Regions from separate parts of the Streptomyces sp. NPDC006235 genome, predicted to be linked through region 2. Evidence: riboswitches for the same ligand, from Rfam matches in the RefSeq annotation. Region 2 holds a riboswitch; each other region holds the start of a gene.
The links. A riboswitch is a leader RNA that binds a small molecule or an ion and turns the genes downstream of it on or off. The one in region 2 is predicted to bind cobalamin.
Positions count from the first base shown of each region.

Region 1: it holds a riboswitch for cobalamin, as region 2 does, so the genes downstream of both, ABZ192_RS08885 (ABC transporter substrate-binding protein) here and ABZ192_RS19605 (energy-coupling factor ABC transporter permease) in region 2, are expected to answer to the same signal.
Region 3: it holds a riboswitch for cobalamin, as region 2 does, so the genes downstream of both, ABZ192_RS05775 (cobalamin biosynthesis protein) here and ABZ192_RS19605 (energy-coupling factor ABC transporter permease) in region 2, are expected to answer to the same signal.

Region 1 covers NZ_JBEXSR010000005.1:275,961-279,225, reverse strand. The annotation lists gene ABZ192_RS08895 (APC family permease) at 1-599, opposite strand, end outside; gene ABZ192_RS08890 (CoA-binding protein) at 734-1,162, opposite strand; cobalamin riboswitch at 1,244-1,434, shown strand; gene ABZ192_RS08885 (ABC transporter substrate-binding protein) at 1,503-2,519, shown strand; gene ABZ192_RS08880 (iron chelate uptake ABC transporter family permease subunit) at 2,516-3,265, shown strand, end outside.
Region 2 covers NZ_JBEXSR010000015.1:81,781-85,045, forward strand. The annotation lists gene ABZ192_RS19590 (ATP-binding cassette domain-containing protein) at 1-104, opposite strand, end outside; gene cbiQ (cobalt ECF transporter T component CbiQ) at 101-850, opposite strand; gene ABZ192_RS19600 (energy-coupling factor ABC transporter substrate-binding protein) at 856-1,230, opposite strand; gene ABZ192_RS19605 (energy-coupling factor ABC transporter permease) at 1,227-1,928, opposite strand; cobalamin riboswitch at 1,958-2,165, opposite strand; gene ABZ192_RS19610 (protein kinase) at 2,234-3,265, opposite strand, start outside.
Region 3 covers NZ_JBEXSR010000003.1:368,091-371,355, reverse strand. The annotation lists gene ABZ192_RS05785 (inorganic phosphate transporter) at 1-905, shown strand, start outside; gene ABZ192_RS05780 (hypothetical protein) at 940-1,161, shown strand; cobalamin riboswitch at 1,302-1,436, shown strand; gene ABZ192_RS05775 (cobalamin biosynthesis protein) at 1,535-2,476, shown strand; gene ABZ192_RS05770 (cobyric acid synthase) at 2,473-3,265, shown strand, end outside.

The DNA of each region.
Region 1 (3,265 bases), on a different contig from region 2:
AAGTTGCCCGGGTGGAAGTTGCCCGCCGCGATGATGAAGATGGCGGCCAGCGGCACGGCCACCTTCCACCAGGTGGCGGCGCTGTTGGTGTGCGCCAGGAGCCGCACACCGAGGAAGTTGATCACGACGAAGACCGCCATGAGGAGCACGGCGACGACGAACCCGCTGGTCGTCAGTGTGCCGTCCTTGGCGTGCTGGAAGCCCTGCGCCCAGTGCCAGTGCCCGGCATAACCGATCATGGCCTCGACCTCGATCGGTGCCACGGTCGCCGCCTGGAGCCAGGAGAACCAGCCGAAGGACATGCCGGCCAGTCCGCCGAACGCGTAGTGCGGATACCGCGCCGTGCCTCCCGCGACCGGGAACATGCCGCCGAGTTCCGCGTGCACCAGGGCCAGCAGCACGATCCCGACCGCGCCGATCAGCCACGACAGGATCGCCGCGGGGCCGGCCGCCACGACCGCCTTCTCGGCTCCGTACAGCCACCCGGAGCCGATGATGGAACCGACCGACGCCCACATGAGCCCGATCAGTCCGACGTCCCGGCGCAATCCGCCGGGCCCCCCTTTTACCCCCGCTGCTGCCTGGTCGACGCTCACCATGAATCAAGGGGCCTCTCGTAAAAGAACTCGGTGAGTTCTGCGAGCAAGAGGCCTCAGATTAGGAATCGGTCAACCGGCGGCAGAAGGCGCGTTGTGCAGCCTTGACCGGGCGCGGGCATTTCCTGGAAAGCGCTTCAGGAATTCTGTACGCGGTGATGAGGAAGTCGTGGGATCTCGATCGCCGGGCAGCGGTCCATCACCATCTCCAGGCCCGCGGCACGGGTCCGGTCGTAAGCCGCCTCGTCGATGACGCCGAGCTGGAACCACACGGCCCGCGCGCCCTTCGCGACCGCCTCGTCCGCCACCGCTCCGGCGAGATCGCTGTTCACGAACACGTCCACGACGTCCACGTCGAAGGGGATGTCCGCGAGACTGGCGTACCCCTGCTCGCCGTGCACCGTCTCCGCCTTCGGATGCACGGGCACGACGCGCTTGCCGTAACGCTGGAGCACCTCGGCCACGCCGTAGGCCGCGCGCCGCTGGTTCGACGACAGGCCCACCACGGCCCAGGTGTCGCCGAGCTCGGTGAGGATCCTGCGGACCGTTGCCTCGTCGCCGTACACCGGTGGCCTCCTGGAGAGTCGCGGAAGAACTGTTGTCCGCACAACGACGTACGGTGCGCGGTGATTCCCGCGCAGTCCCCGTGATAGCTTGCCGAGGCCAGTCGAACCCATGTAGGTGGGTCAGGGAATCCGGTGCGAATCCGGAACTGACGCGCAGCGGTGAGGGGGACGGGCGGGGCCTCGGCCACTGGACGTCGCGTGTGACGTCCGGGAAGGCGCTCCGCACCGGACGAACCCGAGTCCGAAGACCTGCTGGCGGCCCCCGCGGCCGTACGCGGCGGGGGAGCACCGTACGACCGGGCTCCGCGATCGAGCCCTCGACGACTGAGGACTGGTTTCCGTGCCCCTCGCCCCACCCGCCCGTGCCACCGTCCTGCTCGCGGCCGGCGCCCTGCTCCTGGCCGGCTGCGGCGACCCGCCGGCCACCACGACGAAAGCCGCCGTCACGCTCGACAACTGCGGCCACGAGGTGCGCGTCGAGGCCCCGCCGAAGCACGCCGTCTCCCTCAACCAGGGCACCACCGAGATCCTGCTCTCCCTCGGCCTCGCCGACCGTCTCGCGGGCACCGCCACCTGGACCGACCCCGTGATGAAGGGGCTGGCGAAGGCCAACGCGAAGGTGCCGCGCATCGCCGAGAACAACCCGTCCTTCGAACGGGTCCTGGACACCGGCCCCGACTTCGTCGCGGCGTCCTTCGTCTCCACCCTCGGCCGGGGCGGCGTCGCCACCCGCGAGCAGTTCGAGAAGCTCGGCGTCCCCACGTACGTCTCCCCGTCGGACTGCGCCGGCAAGGACAACTCCGGTGACGGGGACGGCGCGCGCGACAAGGCGCTGGGCATCGACACCATCTACGGCGAAGTGCGCGACCTGGCCACCGTGTTCGGGGTGCCGGAACGGGGCGACCAGCTCGTGGCCTCCCTCCAGCGGCGCATGGCGAAGGCCACGCGGGGCGTCCACGCCTCCGACGTCACCCTCCTGTACTGGTTCGCCAACTCCGAGTCGCCCTACATGGCGGGCTGTTGCGGAGCGCCCGGCATCATCACCCGGGCCCTCGGGGCGAAGAACGTCTTCGACGACACGCACGAGGAGTGGCCGCAGATCAACTGGGAGACGGTCGCCGAACGCGACCCCGACGTCCTCGTCATCGGCGACCTCACCCGCAAGTCGCAGACCGCCGAGTCGGCCGCGAAGAAGATCGCCTTCCTGGAGTCCAACCCGGTCACCAGAAACATGGACGCGGTCAGGCACAAGCGGTACGTGCTGCTCAGCGGTCAGGCCATGAACCCGACCATCCGCACGGTCGAGGGCGTGGAACAGGTCGCCGCCAAGCTGCGCGCGTTCGGGCTCGTGAAGTGACCGTCCGCGGGCTCGGGTTCGGCGCCGCTGGGGTCCTGCTGCTGGCCGTCTCCCTGGCCCTGGCGATCACCGTCGGCCCGGCCGACATACGGATCGCGGACGTCTGGTCCGCAGTGGCGGCCCATCTCGGACTCGGCAGCTCGGACCTGACGCCGATCCGCGACGGGATCGTCTGGCAGCTGCGGCTGCCGCGCACGCTGCTCGCGGCCGTGTGCGGGGCCGGACTGGCCGTCTGCGGGGCGGTGATGCAGTCGCTGCTGCGCAACCCGCTCGCCGACCCGTTCGTGCTCGGGGTGTCCTCCGGCGCCTCCACCGGCGCGGTCGTGGTCGTCGTCCTGGGCGTGGGCGGCGGCGCCGTCTCGGTGTCCGCGGGCGCGTTCCTCGGCGCCCTGGTGTCCTTCGCCCTGGTGCTGCTGCTCAGCCACACCCTCGGCGGCACCACCGACCGGGTCGTCCTCGCGGGCGTCGCCGCCATGCAGCTCTTCTCCGCGCTCACCTCCTTCGTCGTGATGACCGCCGCCGACGCCGAGACGACCCGGGGCGTGCTGTTCTGGCTCCTCGGCTCGCTCGGCGGCGCGGGCTGGACCGACGTGTGGCTGTGCCTGGCCGTCCTTGCCGTGGCGCTGGTGGTGTGCCTGTCGTATGCCCGTACCCTCGACGCCTTCGCCTTCGGGCAGGACGCGGCGGCCGCGCTCGGGGTGTCCGTGGCCCGCACCCGCCTGGTGCTGCTGTGCGTCACGGCCCTG
Region 2 (3,265 bases):
GCGCGCCCCTCGCGGATCTCGAAGTCGAGGCCGCTGAGCACGGCCGGGCCGTCCTCGTAGGCGAAGGACGCGCCCCGCAGGGCGACGAGGGCGGGCTCGCTCATGTCAGCGGCCTTTCCAGTACGAAGGTGAGGACGGCCAGCGCCGCGAGGAGCACGCAACTGGCCGTCGTGAAGCGGACGGAGACACGGGCCTCCGGCACCAGGACCCGCAGGGTGCCGTCGTAGCCGCGCCCGGCGAGACCGGCCTGGAGGCGGACCGCCCGGTCGAAGGCCCGGACGAACGCGGTGGCGCCGAGACCGCCCAGGGACCGCCAGGCCGCGGCCCGCGTGGTGTGCCCGAGCCGGGCGGCCTGCGCGTCACGGACCCGGCGCACGGAGTCCAGCAGCAGGAAGCTCATCCGGTACGTCACGAGCGCCACGTCGACGACCGGCGCGGGCACCCCGGCCCGGACCAGCCGCGGCAGCAGGTCGGACATGGGCGTGGTGAACGCGAACAGCAGCACCCCCAGGGACGCCGCCGAGGTGCGCAGCAGCAACTCCCCGGCCCGGACCGGCCCGTCACCGGCGAGGGAGACGAAACCGTTCGGCCCGCCGACCTGCACGAGGAGCGTCAGCGCGCCGGTCACGCAGAAGCCCAGCGGCACCCGGTAGGCCCGCCACAGCCGGATCCAGGGCACGCCCGCCGGACCCAGCAGCACCACCAGGGCGGTCAGCAGCACCAGAGCCGCGCCCGGCCAGGGCGGCAGCGAGATCGCCAGGAGGGTCAGCCCCAGCCCGAGCACGGCCTTGTCCACGGGATGGCGGCGGCGCCAGCGACTGCTGTGCGCCGCCGCGTCGATCGGCAGCACGCGGCTCAGGCCCCTTCGGCCGTGGACTCCTCGGCGGTACCGTCCGCCGGGTTCCCGGAGTCCCGCTCCCGCTCCAGCGCCCGCAGCTCACCCTGCCGTCTGCCCCGGCGCAGTCCGAAGTAGTAGGCGAGGAAACCGGAGCCGAGGGCCGCCTGGAGGGAGAACAGCGCCGACTCGATCTCACCGGACGGCGGTTCGTACAGGGGCGAGAACCAGGGCTCGTAGTCCGGCTCGATCTCGGTGATCGCCGTCTCCGCCTCGCCGTCGGCGCCCGTGAACGGCTCCTTCTTGTGGTCGCCGAGGCCGAGGGCGAGCGGCAGCACGGCGAGCGCGGCCACGGCGAGCAGCAGCAGGAGGTTGATCTTGGTGTTCTTGCTCATCGGGCCACCTCCTGGGTCTCGTTCCGGGACTGCTTGTCGGCGAGGAGCACACCCAGCCGGGTCAGTTCGCCCTTGCTGGACTGCACCAGCAGCCGCATCACGAGCACCGTCAGCAGTCCCTCGCTCACCGCGAGCGGGATCTGGGTGACGGCGAAGATGGAGCCGAACTTGCCGAGCGCGCCCAGGAACCCGCTGCCCGGGTCGGGGAACGCGAGCGCCAGCTGCACGCTGGTGACGCAGTAGGTGGACAGGTCGGCTACGAACGCGGCGCAGAACACGGCGACCATCAGCGGCACGTCGTAGCGCCGCAGTAGCCGGTACACCGCGTAGCCCGCCCAGGGGCCGGCGATCGCCATGGAGAAGACGTTGGCGCCGAGCGTGGTCAGACCGCCGTGCGCGAGCAGCAGCGCTTGGAAGAGCAGGGTGATGGTGCCCAGCACGGCCATGGCGGGCGGCCGGAACAGGATGGCCCCCAGGCCCGTGCCCGTGGGGTGGGAGCAACTGCCGGTGACGGACGGCAGTTTCAGCGCGGACAGGACGAACGTGAAGGCGCCGGAGGCGCCGAGGAGCAGAGTGCTCTCGGGGTGCTCGCGCACCTCACGGGTGAGCGACCGGACTCCGTGGAGGACGAACGGCGCGGACGCGACGCCCCAGGCGACGGCGTGCGCCGGAGGAAGGAAACCCTCGGCAATGTGCATGGCTCAGCAGACCCTCTCCAGCACCTCGTGGATGGTTGACGCGCCTTGGCCGGTCTCCTGGCTCACGGGTCCCACCGCCCGTACTCCGCCTTCCCGGGTTCGTGAGAACCCAGTGGCTGCCCGCGAGGGCTGGAGCCGGACTTCCCGATCACAGTGGCGAGGGCCGCACCGGCATCACACCGGATTTCCCGTTCACCAAGGCGTGGTGACAGTAATGCCGAGATAAGGGCCATGACAAGCCAGCCGAGGGGGCGCGCGAGGGGGCGCGTGAAGGGGCGACCGCTCGCACACCGGCGCGGGAGGGCTCAGTCGTCACCCTCGTCGCCCTCGTCCTCCCCGTCCTCCCCGGACCGCGGAGGCTGTTCCCGCCGGGACTTGTCCGCCTTCTCAGGCGGGCCGCTGCTCACTTCCGGAGTCGGGCTGGTGGGGCCGGGCGTCGGTTCGGCGAGGGTCGGGGTGCCGGGGGCCGTGGGGGAGGGGGTGACATCGGCCACTGTGCCGGCGGCCGGAGTCGTGGCGGCCGCCGGTGCGGAGGCCAGCGGGTCGGCGGAGTCGGCGGAGTCGCCGGGCGAGGGGGCGGCCGGGCTGCTCGCGGACGGGGACGCCTCGGGTTCCGTGCCCTCCGTCGCGGTGTCGTCGGGCGAGAACATCTGCATGCCGGCGAGCATCGCGGCGAGGAAGACGGCCGCCGCGGCCACCACCGCGGCCGTTCTCCGGTGGTTGCCGAGATTGTTGCGGGGCGCGGCGCGACGGGAACGCCCGCCCGGGGCGGTCCGGGACCCCGTGGGCAGCGCGTGCCCGGCCGGGGCGCCGGTGTCGGCCGCCGCGTACGGTCCCGGCCCGGACGACGGCCCCGCTGACGCCGCGTACGGCCCGCTCCCGGAGGCCGGCCCCGGGGATGCCGCGTACGGCCCGCTCCCGGAGGCCGGCCCCGGCGACACCGCCTCCGGCAGCGGCTCGGGCAGCCCCCGCCAGGCGCCCCCGGCGAACCACTCGGCGGCCTGCTGCGCCGTGGGCCGGTCCTCGGGCTGCTTGGCGAGCAGGGCGAGGAGGTAGCTCTCGAAGGCCGGCGGCAGACCGGCGACACCGAGTTCCCGGGGCGGTACGGGGGCGTTGTCGAGATGCTGGTGCAGCAGCGCGACGGCCGTGTCGGCCTGGAACGGCGGGCGGCCGCTGAGGAGCTGGTAGAGCACGCACCCCAGGGAGTACATGTCGGAGGCGGGACCCGCGGGCCGGCCCAGGGCCCGTTCGGGCGCGAGGTAGAGGCCGGTGCCGACGATCTGGCCGGTGGCGGTGAGCGCGGCGCCCGGGTCGTCGAGGAAACGCGCGATGCCGAA
Region 3 (3,265 bases), on a different contig from region 2:
TCGGCGCCACGATCGCCTCGGCGGGCGTCGGCGCGGTCCACGGCGACGTGCTGGTCACCAAGGTCCTGATCCCGGCGATCGCCGCCCCGCTGGTCGCGGGCATGGCGGCGATGCTCGCGACCCGGCTGACGTACTCCCTCGGCAAGAAGGCCGACGGCAAGGCCTCCGAGAAGGGCTACCGGGCCGGCCAGATCGCCTCCGCGGGTCTGGTCTCCCTGGCCCACGGCACCAACGACGCCCAGAAGACGATGGGTGTCATCACCCTCGCCCTGGTCGCCGGCGGCGCCGTCGCCCCCGACTCCGACCCGCCCATGTGGGTCATCCTCTCGGCGGGCATCGCCATCGCGCTCGGCACGTACCTGGGCGGCTGGCGCATCATCCGCACCATGGGCAAGGGCCTGACCGACCTCCAGCCGCAGCAGGGCTTCGCCGCCCAGACCAGCGCGGCCACGGTCATCCTGGCCTCCTCGCACATCGGCTTCTCCCTCTCCACCACCCACTCCGTCTCCGGCTCGGTGATGGGCGCGGGGCTCGGCCGCAAGGGCGGTGTCGTCCGCTGGTCGACGGCGACGCGGATGTTCGTCGCGTGGGGCCTGACGCTGCCGGCGGCGGCCCTGGTGGGCGCGCTCGCCGAGTACGTCACCGGCTTCGGCAGCTGGGGCACCGCGGTGGTGGCCGTCTTCCTCGTCGCCTCCAGCGCGGCGATCTGGAAGCTCTCGCGGCGTGAGGTCGTCGACCACACCAACGTCAACGACGCCGACGAGGCGGAGCCGGCCGGTGTGGTGACCACGGCGATGGCCGCGGTGACGCCGCCGCCGGCCGGCACGGCGACGGAGGACCCGGTGCCGTCGTTCCCGGCCCAGGCCGCCGCCGAGCGGACGCCCTCGACGACGACCACCGTCTGACCCCGCCGACCGGTAACAAGGAAGAGTCTCCGATATGAAGATCGACTGGGCGGCCCTCGGCTCCGTCTTCGGCGTCAGCCTCGTGGTCACCGTGGCCCTGGTGGGCCTGTTCACCCTCGGCATCACCGGCCTGTCCCGCCGCGAACGGGCGGTGGCCCAGGGCGGCTCCGCGGGCCTCGCGGTCACCGGCGCGTACGCGTGCTTCGCCGCGTGCGCGGCGGCTGTGGGATACGGGATCTATCTGATCGTGGCCTGACGGCCCGACCGCACGAGGTTCCCGCCGGGCGGGACAGGACTTCGGTCCTGTCCCGCCCGGTCGTCGTGTGCCAGGGGGTGGTGGTGTGGGCTTCTGCACACTCTCCCCTCGCAGGTCAACGGCAAGTTGACGGCTGAACCCGGCCGTGGTGGACTGCCGGGGCCATTAACGGCGGCAGGAGAGGAAGCCGGTGGAAGTCCGGCGCGGTCCCGCCACTGTCACCGGGGTAGCAATCCCCGGGAGCCAGGAACTCTCACCGCCGGTCTAGTCGAACCAGGGCGTGGACACCCTGAGTGAGGACATATCGCCATGCGCGGCTGCCGATCGAGGTTCAGTACCCCACCCCTGACCACTCCTGCGGCCGGCTGAGCCCATGGGTGCCGGTCGCGTCTTCGCGTACGGCGCCGCCGCCGGTCTGATCGGTGACCTGCTGCTCGGCGATCCCCGCCGGGGGCATCCGGTCGCCGTGTTCGGACGGGCCGCGGGCGCCGTGGAACGGGTGTTGTGGCGGGACCACCGGGGGTGGGGCGCCCTGCACACCGCGGTGTGCGCCGGAGGAGCCGTCGCGCTCGGGGGCGTCGCCGCGCGTGCCGTGCGGAACTCCGCCGTCGCCTCCGTCGCCCTGACCAGTGCCGCCACCTGGGCCGTGGTCGGGGGGACTTCACTCGCGCGGGAGGCACAGGCCATCGGGCGTGCCCTGGAGGCGGGGGACGTCGACGGCGCCCGGGCGCGGCTGCCGCATCTGTGCGGGCGGGATCCGCAGGCGCTCGACGCCGACGGGATCGCCCGGGCCGTGGTCGAGTCCGTCGCCGAGAACACCTCCGACGCGGTCGTGGGGGCGCTCGTGTGGGGGGCCGTCGGCGGTGTGCCGGGGCTCCTCGGGTTCCGGGCCGTCAACACCCTCGACGCCATGGTCGGGCACAAGTCGGCCCGGTACCGGCGCTATGGGTGGGCCTCCGCCCGGCTGGACGATCTCGCGGGCTGGCCGGGGGCCCGGCTGACCGCCGTGCTCGCGACCCTGGCAGGCGACGATCCACAGGGAGCCGTACAGGCCTGGCGGGCCGACGCCGCCAAGCATCCGAGCCCCAACGCCGGGCCCGTGGAGGCCTCGTTCGCGGGGGCGCTCGGGGTACGGCTGGGCGGGACCTTGTCGTACGGCGGGCGCGTCGAGCACCGGCCCGTGCTCAACACGGCCGGGCGCGCCGTCGCCACCCGGGACATCGAACGGGCCGTACGGCTGTCCAGGCGTGTCGGCTGGCTCGCGCTCGGCGTCTGTGTCGCCGCGCGCCGCATCGCGAAAGGGCGTACGTCATGACGGGCGGTGGGCTTCTGGTCGCCGGTACCACCTCCGACGCGGGCAAGAGCGTCGTGACCGCCGGGATCTGCCGATGGCTGGTGCGGCAGGGCGTCAAGGTCGCGCCCTTCAAAGCGCAGAACATGTCCCTCAACTCCTTCGTCACGAAGGAAGGCGCCGAGATCGGGCGGGCGCAGGCCATGCAGGCGCAGGCCTGCCGCGTCGAGCCGACCGCGCAGATGAACCCGGTGCTGCTCAAGCCCGGAGGCGAGAGCAGCAGCCAGGTCGTGCTGCTGGGCAAGCCGGTCGGGGAGCTCAGCGCACGCGGCTACCACGGCGGACGGCAGCAGAAGCTGCTCGGGACCGTGCTGGACTGCCTGGAGCAGTTGCGGGGCACGTATGACGCGGTGATCTGTGAGGGGGCGGGCAGTCCGGCCGAGATCAATCTGCGGCGGACCGACATCGTCAACATGGGGATCGCCCGGGGCGCCGGGCTCCCCGTGCTCGTCGTCGGCGACATCGACCGGGGCGGTGTGTTCGCCTCGTTCTTCGGGACGGTCGCGCTGCTGTCGCCCGAGGACCAGGAGTGCGTCGCCGGGTTCCTCGTCAACAAGTTCCGGGGGGACGTCTCCCTGCTGGAGCCGGGGCTCGACATGCTCCAGCGCCTCACCGGGCGGCGGACGTACGGCGTCCTGCCCTTCCGGCACGGGCTGGGGATCGACGAGGAGGACGGGCTGCGCGTCTCCCTGCGGGGGACGGTCCGGGAGTCCGTCGTCGCCCCGCCGGTCGGCGAGGACGTGCTGCGCGTCG